3 regions of the Streptomyces sp. NPDC059002 genome follow, and region 3 is predicted to be linked to each of the others. Evidence: riboswitches for the same ligand, from Rfam matches in the RefSeq annotation. Region 3 holds a riboswitch; each other region holds the start of a gene.
The links. A riboswitch is a leader RNA that binds a small molecule or an ion and turns the genes downstream of it on or off. The one in region 3 is predicted to bind cyclic di-AMP.
Positions count from the first base shown of each region.

Region 1 (5,179 bases), on a different contig from region 3:
CCTCGGTCTCGCCGGAGCGGTGGGACATCATGCACTTGAAGCCGTTGCGCTGGGCCATCTCGACGGCGTCCAGGGTCTCGGTCAGCGAACCGATCTGGTTGACCTTGACGAGCAGGGCGTTGGCCGAGTTCTCCTCGATGCCGCGGGCCAGGCGCTCCGGGTTGGTGACGAACAGGTCGTCGCCGACCAGCTGCACCTTGTCGCCGAGCTTGGCGGTGATGACGTTCCAGCCGGCCCAGTCGTCCTCGAACAGCGGGTCCTCGATGGAGACGAGCGGGTACGCGGCGACGAGCTCCTCGTAGTACTCGGTCATCTCGGCGGCCGAGCGGGACTTGCCCTCGAACTCGTACTTGCCGTCCTTGTAGAACTCGGACGCGGCGACGTCGAGGGCGAGCGCGATCTGCTCGCCGGGGACGTAACCGGCCTGCTTGATGGCCTCGAGGATGAGGTCGAGCGCGGCGCGGTTGGAGTCCAGGTTCGGGGCGAAGCCGCCCTCGTCGCCGAGGCCGGTGGACAGGCCCTTGCTCTTCAGGACGGACTTGAGGGTGTGGTAGACCTCGGTGCCCCAGCGCAGCGCCTCGGAGAAGGACTCCGCGCCGATCGGGGCGATCATGAACTCCTGGATGTCGACGTTGGAGTCGGCGTGCGACCCACCGTTCAGGATGTTCATCATCGGGACGGGCAGCAGGTGCGCGTTCGGGCCGCCGAGGTAGCGGAACAGCGGCAGGTCGCTGGCCTCGGAGGCGGCGTGCGCGACGGCGAGCGAGACGCCGAGGATGGCGTTGGCGCCGAGCGAGCCCTTGTTGTCGGTGGCGTCCAGGTCGAACATGGCCTGGTCGATCAGACGCTGCTCGGTGGCGTCGTAGCCGACGAGCTCCGGGCCGATCTGCTCGATGACGGCGAGGACGGCCTTCTCGACACCCTTGCCCTGGTAACGGTTGGGGTCACCGTCGCGAAGCTCGATGGCCTCGAAGGCACCGGTGGAGGCACCCGACGGGACGGCGGCACGACCGGTGCTGCCGTCGTCGAGGCCGACCTCGACCTCGACCGTGGGGTTGCCTCGGGAGTCCAGGATTTCCCGGGCTACGACGACGTCGATGGACGGCACGAGCATCTCCTTCTGGGATGTGACGCATTTACGCGGGGCCGCTTCGGCCCTGCGTCTCACGAGCCTAACGGGCTCCGGAGCTTCGGCCAGCCGACCGCCCGTCCCGTGGGACGGGCGAGGGCCCAAATACCTGGGAAACGGGACGGAAGCCCGTGTTTCTACTGGCCGGTAGCTCGCTAGGGGCGAACACGGGGCCAAGGCCGCGGGCCTTCCGGCGCCGGACACGGCCCCGCCCCGGTGCGTACGGGGGATACGCGCACCGGGGCGGGGAGCCCGTGGGGACGGGGGAAGCGGCCGTGCGTCCGCCGAGGCACGGCCGCTCGCGGGTCTTTAGCTGAGGTGCAGCTGCTGACCCGGGTAGATGAAGTCGGCGTCGTCGATGATGTCGCCGTTGAGCTTGTAGACCTTCTGCCAGCCGCCCTTGACCTTGTGGTCCTCGGCGATCTTGGACAGGGTGTCGCCCGACTTGACCTTGTACTCGCCGTCGCCCTTCTTGACCGTCTTGCCGGTCGGGGTCTCGACGGTCTTCTTGGTCTCGGCCTGCGGCGTGGGCTGCGGCTTCGGCGCGGCCTGCTGCTGCGGAGCCTGCTGCTGGGTCTGCTGCGGCTGCGGCTTCGGCTGCTGCTGCGGCTTGGCCTGCTCCTGCGAGCCGCCGCCGTTGTACGCGGCGCCCGAGAGGCCGACGCCACAGCTCGGCCAGGCGCCCTTGCCCTGACCGGCGAGGACCTTCTCGGCGATCTCGATCTGCTGGGCCTTGGAGGCCTTGTCGGCGGTCGGCGCGTACTTGGTGCCGCCGTACGCGGCCCAGGTGGAGGCGGAGAACTGCACGCCGCCGTAGTAGCCGTTGCCGGTGTTGATGGACCAGTTGCCGCCGGACTCGCACTGGGCGACGGCGTCCCACTCCTGGCCGGTGGCGGCGTTGGCCGAGCCGGCCGCCATCAGCGGGGCGGCGACGGCCGCGCCGGTCACACCGACGAGCGTGGCGACGCGGGTGGCCTTGGACGGGCGACGGTGCTTGCCCTTGCCGGAAAGCAGCATGAGTTGATCCCCTACACCGACGCCTGCGAGGTGAGCTGTCGGGTTCGGGCCGATGTGGTTGCCCGGCCGCGCTTCCTAGAGCGCGACTTCACCCCTAGCCGTTTCCGGCACTTACCTTGGGTCCCCCGCTCCTGCCTACGGCGCTCTTGAGCGACGACTGTTCCCGTCCGGCCGTTGGCAGGATTCGGCGTACCGACCGGCGGGGCCCGCAGTGGCGAGCGGTCACGACCGTAGACACGCAATCCACCGAATTTCAAAGACGATCAGGTCTTCTGAGACCCATCTCTCACTCGCGCCAAACCGGACATACGACGCGAAGCCCCCACCCGACTCTTCGTCAACTTCCCTTACTTTTCGCCCAAATCGAGGCTCTGACCGGGGAGAATGAGGTCCGGGTCGGCCCCGACGGTCTTCTTGTTCTCGGCATAGAGCGTGGGCCAGCCGCCGTCGACGTCGAGGTCGTCCGCGATCGCCGAGAGGTTGTCTCCGGAGCGCACCGTGTACGTCCCGTCGGCGACCTTGTCCGTCCGTCCTTCGCCACGCGAGGCGTGCCGCCCCGGACGGTCCTTGCCGTCGTCTCCCGAGGGCTGCTCGTCGGCGCGGTCGCCGCGGTGGCGGCCGGGCGCGGAGTCGCCGGAGGGGGCGGTGGAGTCCTCGGGCGCGGGCGAAGTGGCGTCCTTCTCTCCGGACTTGCCGGGGGCGTCCTTGCCGTCCTTGTCGCCCTTGCCGTCCGCCGCGCCTTCGCCGTCCTTGTTGCCCTTGTCGTTCTTGTCACCCTTGCCGGGCTCGTCGTGATTCTTGTCGCGGGCATCCCCGGAGTCGTCCGACGCCTCACCCGAGTCCGCCGGCCCGCTCGCGTCGTCGGACGGCTCCGCGGAGTCCGAGGGCTTCTCAGCAGGCTTCTCGGAGGGCTTCTCGGTGGGCTTGTCCGTCTCGCCGGAGCCGGTCGGGTCCGACGGCTCGGGCGTCATCGGGGCACCCGGGTCCACGTCGGCCGCGGCACCGCCGTCGGTGAGTCCGGCGATCGGGGCGCAGCTCGGCCACGCGGCCGTGCCCTGGTCGTAGAGGACGCTCTCGGCGACGGCGATCTGCTGCGACTTGGACGCCTGGTCGGCGCTCGGCGCGTAGTCGAGGCCGCCGTAGTTCTCCCACATCTCCTGCGAGAACTGGAGTCCTCCGTAATACCCGTTGCCGGGGTTGGCGCTCCACGCGCCGCCGCTCTCGCACTCGGCGAGCTTGTCCCACGTCGCGGTGTCGGCGGCGCTCGCGCTGGTCGCGCCGAGCAGCGGGATGGCGATGGCTGATCCGGTGACTCCTGCCGCGACGATGAGGGCCGGGGCTTGGCGGGGGCGTCGGTGACGACCATTGCCGGAGAGCATGCGGTTGCCTTTCAGGAGACTATTGCGGCAACTCGGGCACCAGGTGTCCGAGTCGACGTGAACGTAGTCGCACTCGAACGCCTGTCACAAGTCGATGCAGCGGAGATCACGTGAAAGTCACAGTCTTGACGGACCGTCAGTTCGGTGCCGTTCTCTGTGCGGATGTGAACTCCACGGGCAACGTCCGCAGTCCCCGCATGATCAGCCCGCCACGCCACCGCAAATCGGCAGGATCCGCCGCGAGTTGCAGGTCCGGAAGGCGCCGCAGCAGTGTCGCGAGGGCGGTCTGGCCCTCCAGGCGGGCGAGCGGGGCGCCCAGGCAGTAGTGGATTCCGTGGCCGTACCCGAGGTGCTGGTTGTCACGCCGGGACAGGTCGAGGGTGTCGGGATCCGCGAAGCGGGCGGGGTCGCGGTCGGCGGCGGCGAGCACCACGAGGACGGGATCGCCCGCGCCGATGTGCTGCCCGCCGATGGTCAGCGCCTCGGTGGCGAACCGCCAGGTGGCCAGCTCCACGGGCCCGTCGAAGCGGAGCAGCTCCTCGACACCGGTCTCGAGGAGGCCGGTGTCCCCCTCCGCCAGGGCACGCTGCAGCCGCTCGCGCTGCTCGGGGTGGGTGAGCAGGGCGTACATGCCGTTGCCGATGAGATTGACGGTGGTCTCGAACCCGGCGAAGAGCAGGATGAACGCCATCGCCGCGGCCTCGTTCTCCGTGAGGTGCTCGCCGTGGTCGGAGGCGCGGATGAGGCCGGAGATGAGGTCGTCGCCCGGGTCCAGGCGCTTGCGGTGGATCAGCTCGGCGAGATAGCCGCGCATCTTCTTCACGGACCGCGCGACACCGCCCCGCGGGCCTCCCCCGTGCCGGATCATCATGCCCGCCCAGTCGCGGAAGTCGTCCTGGTCCTCGCGCGGGACGCCGAGCAGGTCGCAGATGGCGTAGATGGGGAGCGGGAAGGCGAACTCGTGGATGAGGTCGGCGGTGCCTTCCTCGGCGAACCGGTCGATGAGCTGATCCGTCAACTCCTGCACGCGCGGCGCGAATTCGGCGACGCGGCGCGGGGTGAACGCCTTCGAGACGAGACGCCGGAGGCGGGTGTGGTCCGGCGGGTCGATGTTGAGCAGATGCGTCATGAGGTTGGCGCTGCGCTCACCCGGAATACCGGTCTTGCTCTTCACGTGCGCGGGCTCGTCGTGGTGGGCGGGGTTCTTGCTGAGCCGCTGATCGGCGAGGGCCTGCCGAGCATCCGCGTACCGGGTGACGAGCCAGGCCTCGACCCCACTGGGCAGCCGCTGCTTGCTGACGGCCTCGTTCTCCCGCAACCAGGCGTAAGCGGGGTAGGGATCGCTGGAGAACTCCCAGGTGAAGAGCTCGGGCTGCGAGGGCGGGGCGGAGGCCTTGTCGTGCATGCGGTCGACGGTATCGCTCCGCCGGGCGGCCGGTGTCATGCCTGCGGGTGCATCGTGGCTGGTCGCGCAGTTCCCCGCGCCCCTTCGGGCGCTCAGTCCCCCGCCCGTCGAGGGGGCGGTCCCTAATCCCCCGCCCCCTCAGCCGCCAGCACCGCATCCCGATACGCCCTCGCCGCCACCCGCAGCGCCGCCTCGGGGTCGACGCCCTCCGCTTCGGCCCGCAGGGCCAGGGCAAGCAGTTCGTACCCC
Region 1 covers NZ_JBHYJI010000041.1:39,251-44,429, reverse strand. Annotated here, with positions in the region: gene eno (phosphopyruvate hydratase) at 1-1,108, opposite strand, end outside; gene ACFWZ2_RS29840 (transglycosylase family protein) at 1,439-2,146, opposite strand; cyclic di-AMP (ydaO/yuaA leader) riboswitch at 2,151-2,299, opposite strand; gene ACFWZ2_RS29835 (transglycosylase family protein) at 2,494-3,525, opposite strand; gene ACFWZ2_RS29830 (cytochrome P450) at 3,662-4,930, opposite strand; gene ACFWZ2_RS29825 (nucleoside triphosphate pyrophosphohydrolase) at 5,053-5,179, opposite strand, start outside.
Region 1: linked by a shared signal. The riboswitch ahead of ACFWZ2_RS29840 (transglycosylase family protein) and the one ahead of ACFWZ2_RS07000 (C40 family peptidase) in region 3 are both predicted to bind cyclic di-AMP.

Region 2 (5,179 bases), on a different contig from region 3:
AGCAGGTCCACGGCAACGGCCACTTCGAGCTGGTGCAGGGCGCGGGCGGCTCGCTCAACGGCACCACGAGCTTCGAGCGCACCAACTACTTCGAGACGATGCCGGCCCACCAGCTCGAGCTGGCCCTGTGGCTGGAAGCCGACCGGATGGGCTCGCTGCTCTCCGCGCTCGACGAGGAGTCCATGGAGAACCAGCGCGACGTCGTCAAGAACGAGCGCCGCCAGCGCTACGACAACGTCCCGTACGGCACGGCGTTCGAGAAGCTGACTGCCCTCTCCTACCCGGAGGGGCACCCGTACCACCACACGCCGATCGGCTCGATGGCCGACCTGGACGCGGCCACCCTGGAAGACGCGCGCAACTTCTTCCGTACGTACTACGCGCCGAACAACGCCGTCCTCTCCGTGGTCGGCGACATCGACCCGGAAGAGACGCTCGCCTGGGTCGAGAAGTACTTCGGGTCGATTCCCTCGCACGACGGCAAGCAGCCGCCGCGCGACGGCTCCCTGCCCGAGCGCATCGGCAAGGAGCTGCGCGAGGTCGTCGAGGAAGAGGTCCCGGCCCGCGCCCTGATGGCCGCCTACCGGCTGCCGGAGGACGGCACGCGCGCGTGCGACGCGGCGGACCTGGCGCTCACCGTGCTCGGCAGCGGCGAGTCCTCCCGGCTCTACAACCGCCTGGTGCGCCGTGACCGTACGGCGGTCGCGGCCGGCTTCGGCCTGCTGCGGCTCGCCGGTGCGCCCTCGCTCGGCTGGCTCGACGTGAAGACCTCGGGCGACGTGGAGGTCCCGGAGATCGAGGCCGCCGTCGACGAGGAGCTGGCCCGCTTCGCCGCGGAGGGCCCCACTCCGGAGGAGATGGAGCGCGCCCAGGCGCAGTTGGAGCGCGAGTGGCTCGACCGGCTCGGCACGGTCGCGGGCCGCGCCGACGAACTGTGCAGGTACGCCGTCCTGTTCGGCGACCCGCAGCTCGCCCTGACGGCCGTCCAGCGCGTCCTCGACGTCACCGCCGAGGAGGTCCAGGAGGTCGCCAAGGCCCGCCTGCGCCCCGACAACCGCGCGGTGCTCGTGTACGAGCCGGTGGCCCCCGAAGCCGGTGCAGACGAAGACGACGAGGAGGCGGCGAAGTGACCGAGGCCGCAACGATGCAGTTCCACGCGCAGCCCCAGGCGGGCACCGCGAAGCCCTGGGCGTTCCCCGCCCCCGAGCGCGGCACCCTCGCCAACGGCCTCACGGTCCTGCGCTGCCACCGCCCCGGCCAGCAGGTCGTCGCCGTAGAGATCCACCTCGAAGCGCCGCTCGACGCCGAGCCCGAGGGCCTCGACGGTGTGGCGACGATCATGGCGAGGGCCTTCAACGAGGGCACCGACAAGCACTCCGCCGAGGAGTTCGCCGCCGAGCTGGACCGCTGCGGCGCGACGCTCGACGCGCACGCCGACCACCCGGGCGTACGCGTGTCGCTCGAAGTCCCGGTATCGCGCCTCCCGAAGGCGCTCGGCCTGCTCGCCGACGCGCTGCGGGCCCCCGCGTTCGCGGACAGCGAGATCGAGCGCCTGGTGGCCAACCGCCTGGACGAGATCCCGCACGAGGCCGCCAACCCGTCGCGCCGCGCCGCCAAGGAGCTGTCCCGGCAGCTCTTCCCCGCGGCCTCGCGCATGTCGCGTCCGCGCCAGGGCACCGAGGAGACGGTCTCGGCCATCGACTCGGCGGCCGTAAGGGCCTTCTACGAGAAGCACGTTCGGCCCGCGACGGCGACCCTGGTCGTGGTCGGCGACCTCACGGGCACCGACCTGGACGCCGTCCTCACGGACACCGTCGGCGCCTGGACGGGCGACACGGCCCAGCCGCGCCCGGTGCCCCCGGTGACCGCCGACGACACCGGCCGTGTCGTCATCGTGGACCGCCCCGGAGCTGTCCAGACGCAGCTCCTGATCGGCCGCGTCGGCGCCGACCGGCACGACCGTGTGTGGCCCGCCCAGGTGCTCGGCACGTACTGCCTGGGCGGCACCCTCACCTCGCGCCTGGACCGCGTCCTGCGCGAGGAGAAGGGATACACCTACGGAGTACGGGCGTTCAGCCAGGTCCTGCGCTCCGCACCGGACGGCACGGGCGCGGCCATGCTCGCCATCACCGGCTCGGTCGACACCGCGTCCACGGGGCCCGCGCTCGACGACCTGTGGAAGGTCCTGCGCACCCTCGCCGCGGAGGGCCTCACGGATGCCGAGCGCGACGTGGCCGTGCAGAACCTGGTGGGCGTGGCCCCGCTCAAGTACGAGATGGCGGCCTCCGTGGCGGCCACGCTCGCCGATCAGGTCGAGCAGCACCTGCCGGACGACTTCCAGGCGCAGTTGTACCGGCAGCTGGCCGCCACCGGCACCGTGGAGGCCACCGCGGCCGTCGTGAACGCCTTCCCGGAGGACCGTCTGGTGACGATCCTCGTCGGCGACGCCGCGCAGATCGAGGAGCCCGTCAGGGCGCTCGGCATCGGCGAGGTGACCGTGGTCACGGGCTGAGGGACAGTCAGGACATATGGGGACCCTGGCAGCCGAAGTGGCCGCCAGGGTCCCCATATGTCCGAATTCGCATGGAGGTTGCCTGTCTGCCCTGTGGCGTGCGCTACAAAAAGCTAGTTCTGTTTGTCGATTGAAAGACGCCCCGTTTAGCGTCGGTCCGTCTGTTCGTCACGCACCACGTCGCATCCGCGGCACCGGACAGTCATCGCCGAGTCCCCGTACGGCGCGAGCCAGGGGAGCCGGGGACCCACATGTCCCCTGGGGTGAATCGGGCACCTTGCCGTGCGGCGAGGGACCCGTAGGAGACCTTCCTGCTCCGAACCCGTCAGCTAACCCGGTAGGCGAGAGGGAAGGAAAGGATCAGCCGCTTCATGGCGTTCACCCGTGCCACCGGGAAGCACCGTCGTCCGAGCCGCCTCACGCGGACCACCGCGAACGTCGCGGGTGTCGCAGCGCTCACCACCACCGGTGTCATCGGAGGCCTGGCCGCTCCGGCGCTCGCCGCCGACGACGCGGCCGTCGAGAGCACCGGCCTCACCCAGGCGATATCCGTGGGCGACTCCCTTGCCGAGAGCGTCGACGCGCAGGCCACCGCGCAGAAGCAGGCCGCCGACGACGCCGCCGCCGCGAAGAAGGCCGAAGAGGCCGCCAAGAAGAAGGCCGCCGAGGAGAAGCGCAAGGCCGAGGCCGAGGCCAAGGCGAAGGCCAAGAAGGAGCGCGAGGCCAAGGAGCGCGCCGCCCGCGAGGCCGAGCGCAAGCGCCTGAACACCTACGTCTCCCCGATCACCGGCTCGTACGTCTCCACGGGCTACCAGACCGGCGGCGCCATGTGGTCCTCCGGCAGCCACACCGGTATCGACTTCCACGCCGCGTCCGGCACCACGGTCCACGCCGTCGGCTCCGGCACCGTCGTCGAGGCCGGCTGGGGCGGTGCCTACGGCAACAACGTGGTCATCAAGATGAACGACGGCACGTACACCCAGTACGGCCACATGTCCTCCCTCAGCGTCACCGTCGGCCAGACGGTCACCCCGGGCCAGCAGATCGGCCTCTCGGGCTCCACGGGCAACTCCAGCGGCCCCCACCTCCACTTCGAGGCCCGCACCGGCGCGGACTACGGCTCGGACATGGATCCCGTCGCGTACCTGCGCGCGCACGGCGTCAACGTCTGACCCACGCCCCTCAGTAGCACCCCGAAAGCCCCGGCTCCCCGCGAGCCGGGGCTTTCGCCGTTTCCGACGCATGCCACCGGCGCCGCCCTTGGCCAAAAGATATCCATTGATTTCGGCCCGCCGTCGGAAATTCCGGCGCCCTGCAATAGAGTCGGTGAACGAGCGTCGGTCGACCGCGTTTCGCGGGGATTAAGGCGGAGGTTGGGTCATGCGCATTCCCGCGCACTCGGTATGCACGGCCATCCGGGACGACATCGTCTCCGGAGTCCACGAGCGGGGCGGCAGGCTCACCGAGGAACTCCTGGCCCGGCGCTACGGAGTCTCCCGCGTTCCCGTGCGCGAGGCCCTGCGCACCCTGGAGGCCGAGGGATTCGTGGTGACCCGCAGGCACGCGGGCGCGTGCGTCGCGGAACCCGGCGAGCAGGAGGCCGCCGACCTCCTGGAGATCCGGTCGCTGCTGGAGCCGCTCGCGGCGGCGCGCGCCGCGCAGCGCCGCACCGAGGCGCATCTGAAGGTCCTGCGCGGCCTGGTCAGGCTCGGCCAGGAGCGTTCGAGGCGGGGCCAGGGGGAGGACCTGCGGTCCCTCGCGGGCTGGTTCGACGAGACGCTCGCGCAGGCGTCCGGCAGCCCGGGGCTCATCACGCTGCTGACCCAGCTCCGGCGCAAGATCGCCTGGATGTACGTCGTCGAGGCCCCGGCCGCCGCCCCGGACTCCTGGTCGGAGCAGGCGGCGATCGTCGACGCGGTCGCCCGTGGGGACGCGGAGCGCGCCAGGTCGCTGACCGCGGCGCACACGGAACGGGCGAAGGGGGCGCATCGATTGCGTCATTCACCGAGGGAAGCCCGCGTGAGGGATTTGCAACATGCCGTAAACACGGCGGGGCTCCCGAATTAACACCGGAGCCGTATACAAAGAGGGGTTATTTCATCCGGGGTGCCGGACCTCTTTTTCGTGTGCCCTTTTTCATGTGTCGCTTTATTCTCGGGCGCATGCGCATACGTCGATGGGGTCACCCGGAATTCCGGGTGACCCCATCGACGTATTGCAAGGAACGTGTCCTAGACCGTCTCCGGAAGCTCCTCGAGGCCCTCCGCGACGAGCTTCGCCAGACGGTCGAGGGCGGCGTCCGCGCCCTCGGCGTCGGAGGCGAGCACGATCTCCTCGCCGCCCTGGGCGCCCAGGCCGAGCACCGCGAGCATCGAGGCGGCGTTGACCGGGTTGCCGTCGGCCTTGGCGATCGTCACGGGGACGCCGGCGGCCGTGGCCGCGCGGACGAAGATGGAGGCGGGTCGGGCGTGAAGGCCCTCGGCCCAGCCGACGTTGACGCGGCGCTCAGCCATGTGTTGCTGCCCTTCCAGGTGTCTCACACTTGTCTAGACCAGTGTCTCATGCCGGGGCGGGTGCTCTGCCGGACCGAGGCCCGGGCTCCTCCGGTCGTACGTCCTCACCTGCCCGGCCCGTACGTCCCGCACCCGGCCGCCTTCCGGCCCTCCC
Region 2 covers NZ_JBHYJI010000053.1:55,658-60,836, forward strand. Annotated here, with positions in the region: gene ACFWZ2_RS33685 (M16 family metallopeptidase) at 1-1,130, shown strand, start outside; gene ACFWZ2_RS33690 (M16 family metallopeptidase) at 1,127-2,512, shown strand; cyclic di-AMP (ydaO/yuaA leader) riboswitch at 2,709-2,871, shown strand; gene ACFWZ2_RS33695 (M23 family metallopeptidase) at 2,884-3,684, shown strand; gene ACFWZ2_RS33700 (GntR family transcriptional regulator) at 3,893-4,579, shown strand; gene ACFWZ2_RS33705 (HPr family phosphocarrier protein) at 4,744-5,025, opposite strand.
Region 2: linked by a shared signal. The riboswitch ahead of ACFWZ2_RS33695 (M23 family metallopeptidase) and the one ahead of ACFWZ2_RS07000 (C40 family peptidase) in region 3 are both predicted to bind cyclic di-AMP.

Region 3 (5,179 bases):
CGCACATCGGCGTCCCGTCCCCGGCACACCCATCGGGACGGGGCGCCTCGGGCAGGACCGAGACCCTCAATGCACCACCCAGATCCAGCCGAGCGGCCTGAGGCCGAGGGTGCGGGCCACTGCGCGCGAGGCGTGGTTGTCGACGGTGGTGCTGTAGAAGAGCACGTCCCTGCCCTTGCCCGCGCGCCGCGACCAGGCGGCGACCGCGGCCGGTGCGAGGCCGCGGCCCCGGTGGTCCGCGCGGGTCCAGATCCCGGCCTCCGCGGCGCGGGCGTTCGCGGCCGGGGTGTGGCAGATCGACACGGGCTCGCTGTCGTGCACGGCCATCGCCCACTCCCCCGCGGCCCCGGAGATCAACTCCTGCCATTCGCCGGGCTGCCAGTTCCCCGGACGGCTCAACTGCCGTGCGGCGCGCCGCCCTTCGGCGTCCGAGACCAGGAGCGGCAGGGGCGCGGGAGAGGGCTCGGCCAGGCGGTCGGGGAAGGTGAAGCACGGGCCGCCCTGGATCCGTGCCGCGTCGCCCGGGGTCTCCAGGGCCGCCGCGAGCCGGGTCAGCGCGGCCGGTATCTCTTCCGGTGTGTACGGCTGTGCCGCGACGTCGACCGGACCCGGATCCTCTACGCCGGGACCCAGCGCCAGCAGACGTGCCCGCGGCGACCAGGACCACACGGCGCGCACCGACGGGTCCGTCACGGTCGCCCGGTCGCCGACCGGCCGGGTGCCGAGGCCGTGGATGACGTCGACTTCGAGCGCGAGCAGATCCTTCTCTTCCTTTTGCATGGCCCGTCGAGGGTACGCGGGGCACCGCCCGTGCCGCGGATCCGGTGGCCCCACTCCCTCCATGAACGTACGTCCTGTACATTTTTTACAGAGGCCCTGGCCCCTCCACGAACGGCGCCAGGTCGACCCCACGAAAAGAGGCGTGCCATGAACCGTCCGTCCGCCCGTTATGTCCTGCCCCAGTTCACCGAGCGCACGAGTTCGGGGACGCGGACCCTGGATCCGTACTCGAAGCTCCTCGACGAGCGGATCGTCTTCCTCGGCACCCCCATCGACGACACGTCGGCGAACGACGTGATGGCGCAGTTCATGCACCTCGAATACCAGGCGCCGGACCGCGACATCTCGCTGTACATCAACTCCCCCGGCGGCTCGTTCAGCGCGATGACCGCCCTCTACGACACGATCCAGTTCGTCAGCTGTGACGTGGAGACGACCTGCCTCGGCCAGGCGGCGTCGGCCGCCGCCGTGCTGCTCGCCGCGGGCACGCCCGGCAAGCGGTTCGCGCTGCCCGGTGCGCGTGTGCTCATCCACCAGCCGTCCGTCACCGAGCCGATCCAGGGACAGGCCAGCGACCTGGCCATCCAGGCCGACGAGATCCTGCGCACCCGGCGGCTCCTGGAGGAACTCCTCGTACGGCACACCGGGCAGAGCCCCGAGCGGATCAGTGCCGACATCGAACGGGACAAGATCCTCGACGCCCCCGCGGCCGTCGAGTACGGGCTCGTGGACCGCATCATCCCGACCCGCAAGACCTCGCTCGCCGCGCGCGACCCGAGGTGAGGCCGAGATGCTGCCGCCCGAACTCCCGCCCCTGCCGGCGCTGACGCGCGCCGAGGCCGAGCTGATCGACCGCTACCTCGAAGTCGTCGATCTGGTCGGCCGGATCAATCCGGCCCGCGCCGAGCACACCTACGGCGGGCTGCGCGCCGCCCAGGCCCTGGTCAGCAGGGCGACGGCTCTGCGGGACGCACTGACGCTGATGCATCAGCGCGGCGAGAGCGAGGTGCATGCGCCGACGCTGGCCCAGGCGCTGCGCGTGCTCGACGGCGAGCGGCGGGCCCGGCGGGTCACCGTGCCGCCGCTGCCGGGGAGTTGACCACGGCGAACCGCTCGCGGGAACGTCCGGGCCGCCTTCGAAACGGACCAGGCGGGGTCCCCCGTATGGCGTAGCCGAGGGTCCGTCAGGCCGTGGTCGAGAGTTGCGCCAGGTGTGTACGACGCGCGCGGAATGCTTCATTCCGGTGCTGGTCGAACCATCGTCAGCCACGGGGACCCAGACCCCATTTCGACAGTGTCCACCCGAACGGGTCAGTCGTGAGGAGCCTCACAAAACACCGTTTCGGCTCGGTTTTTTCGCCCTTGTCGGGTCAAGATCCCTTCCGACGACAAGCCCCCGCCACAGCGGTGGGGCGGTCCGGGCGGACGCCGAGTCCTGCCGCCACCCGGATGACCGGTCGACATGGGTGCAACGGCAGGAGTGGAGGACCCAGGCATGACGGGCCCGTCCGGGAAGTCCGGACGACGCCCTTGGGGTGAAGCCGCAGAGCACGACGCGGCCGGGCATCTTCGCCTGCCCGAACCCGACAGGTCATCCTTCACAGGCGGCTGACGAAGGGTTGCGCATGACTGCGCTGAATCATGTTCCGTCGCTGCTCACCAGGACCGGTGCCGCATCGGCCCTGACGCTCGCCGTAGTAGGCGGCACCATGGTGGCCCCCGGGCTCACCGCGGAAGCGGAGGCAGCAACACACGGGACGAAGGCGCTCAAGATCGCAGCGTCCAAGAAGGGCTCCCCCTACCGCTACGGCGCCGCGGGGCCCAACCGGTTCGACTGCTCGGGCCTCACGCTCTATTCGTTCAAGAAGACGGGCAAGAAGCTCCCGCGCACCGCCGCCGCGCAGTACAACAAGACCAAGCACATCAAGAAGTCGCAGCGCACCAAGGGCGACCTGGTGTTCTTCCACTCCGGCCGGAACGTCTACCACGTCGGGATCTACGCGGGCGACGGCCGCATATGGCACGCGCCCAAGCGCGGAACCGTGGTGCGTCTGGAGAAGATCTGGTCCAAGAGCGTCTGGTACGGCCGGGTCCGCTGACCCGCGCCGCGCCGACGGTCCCCGAGCACTCCGGAGTGCTCGGGGGCACGCTCCGAACCGCCGCACCCGACCGCCCCGATGGCCTCAGGCCAGCAACGGCTCCACCAGGAGCACCAGACCCAGCGCGCCGAGCGCCGCACCGGTGGCCGCCTCGATGGCGCGGGCCGTACGAGGCCGTCGCAGCCACGTGCCGAGCCGGTCGACCAGCAGCGCCACCACCGGGAACCACAGCAGGGCGAACGCCACGACGATGGACGCGAGCAGCAGCGTCCGCGGCATCGCGGGACTGCCCGCGGGCACGAACTGGGGCAGCACGCTCAGGAACGTGATCGACGCCTTCGGGTTGAGGGCGTTGGTGAGGAAGCCCTCCCGCAGAGCCCCGCCCCGCACCACGGGTGCCTCCGGCGCCGCTTCCCGCGGCCGCGCCGCGGACCGCAGCGCGCGGTAGGCGAGGTACAGCACATAGGCGGCACCGATCAGTTGGAGCGCGCGGAAGAGCGCGGCCACGGCGGCGAGCACCGCCGCGACGCCCGCGACCGCGAGGGCCGTGTGCACCAGGAGCCCGCCCGCGACCCCGACCGCGCTGGCCACACCGGCCCGCCGTGAGGCGAGGGAGTTGCGTACGACGACGGCGAAGTCGGCGCCGGGCATGGCGACCATGCCCGCCGCGAACAGGGTGAAGGCGACCAGTTGTGCGTCCATGGCGCCAAGACTGCCGGGACCGAGCCTTCAACGGGTATGTGCAATATCCTGAGCCTGCCTTAAGCAGACGTTTAAGCTCCGGCTTCCGGGCGCCCCGCCGCCCTTCGCCGTACGCACGTACTCCGCGCCGCAGGGAGCTGCCATGTACGACCCCACGCGGCTCGCCGCACTCGTCGCGGTCTCCGAGGCCGGTTCGATCACCCGGGCCGCCGAGCGCCTCGGCTACACCGTGCCCGCCCTCTCCCAGCAACTCGCCAAGCTGGAGCGGGAGGCCGGGACCGGGCTGCTCGTGCGGCACCATCGCGGGGCGCGGCTGACCGGCGCGGGCGAGCTGCTCGTGGCCAGGGCCCGCCGGGTGCTCGACGAGATGGAACGCGCCCGGCACGAACTGGCGCAGGTCGCGGGCCTGTCCGGCGGCAGGCTGCGCGTCGGCACCTTCCCGACGGGCGGCATCCATCTGCTGCCGCCCGTCCTGACCGCGTTCCGCAGGGCCCACCCGGACGTGGAACTGACGGTCGCGGGCTATGAACCGCCGCTCGGCGTCGCGGCCGTGGCGGCGGGCGAGGTCGACCTGTCCCTCACCCACGCGTACGAACCCGCCGACGCGACGCCGCTGCCCGCCTCCGTGTCGGCCGAGCCGGTCCTTGTCGAGGAGCTGGTCCTGGTGACGCAGCCGGGGCACGCGCTCGCGAGCGGCACGTCACGGCTGCCGCTCGACGCGCTCGCCGGGCAGCCGCTGATCAGCATGGCGCCGGACCATCCGCCGCGGCAGGCCGTGGAGCGCGCCCTCGCGCGGGCCGGTGCGACGCCCTCGGTGGTGGTCGAGACGCCGGGCTACGCACTGGTCTGCGCGCTGGTCAGCGCCGGGCTCGGCATCGCCGTGGTGCCGGAGATGGTGGCACGCACCGCCGCGACCCCGGTCGGGATGCGGCCGCTGGCGCCCGGCGATCTGAGGCGCACCATCTCCGTCGTCCACCGCACCGACGAGTCGGGCGCCGCGGCGGACTCCTTCCGTGCGCTGCTGCGCGGGGCCTATGGACGCTCGGCGGGCTGAACCGGCGGCGCGGGGGTCAGCGGGCCGCGTCGCGGTGTCTGTCCTGCACAGGCGCCGTCCAGGGCAGGGCGATCCAGACCGTCTTGCCGCCCTCCTCGGTGGGGCTGACGGACAGCCGGCCGCCGCACTCGGCGGCCAGCCAGCGGATGATGACCATGCCGCGGCCGTTGTCCTGCTGGACGGCGGCGGGCAGCCGCTTGGGGTAGCGGGGGTGGCTGTCGGTGACGCCGATGCGCAGCTGCTCGTCCCGGTCGAGCTCCAGGTCCACGGTGAAGGTCGGCGACTGGCCGAGGGTGTGCTGCACGGCGTTCGTGGCGAGCTCGGAGACGATCAGCCTGATCGTGTCGGTTACTTCGTCCTCCCCTGGCAGGCCCCATTCCAAGAGCACCCGAGAGACGAATTTCCTGGCCGCGGAAACCGAGGCAGGATCGCTCGGCAGGGTGACGGATGCTTCCTGGTGATCTGCCATGGCGACGCTGTCCCTTTCCCACCGGGACTGGTCTCGCCGACTCGTGGCGGATGACTCGAGGACAACCCCGGACTG
Region 3 covers NZ_JBHYJI010000005.1:74,701-79,879, reverse strand. Annotated here, with positions in the region: gene ACFWZ2_RS07015 (GNAT family N-acetyltransferase) at 67-780, opposite strand; gene ACFWZ2_RS07010 (ATP-dependent Clp protease proteolytic subunit) at 928-1,563, shown strand; gene ACFWZ2_RS07005 (hypothetical protein) at 1,571-1,879, shown strand; cyclic di-AMP (ydaO/yuaA leader) riboswitch at 2,197-2,402, shown strand; gene ACFWZ2_RS07000 (C40 family peptidase) at 2,406-2,879, shown strand; gene ACFWZ2_RS06995 (LysE family translocator) at 2,964-3,581, opposite strand; gene ACFWZ2_RS06990 (LysR family transcriptional regulator) at 3,724-4,635, shown strand; gene ACFWZ2_RS06985 (ATP-binding protein) at 4,652-5,104, opposite strand.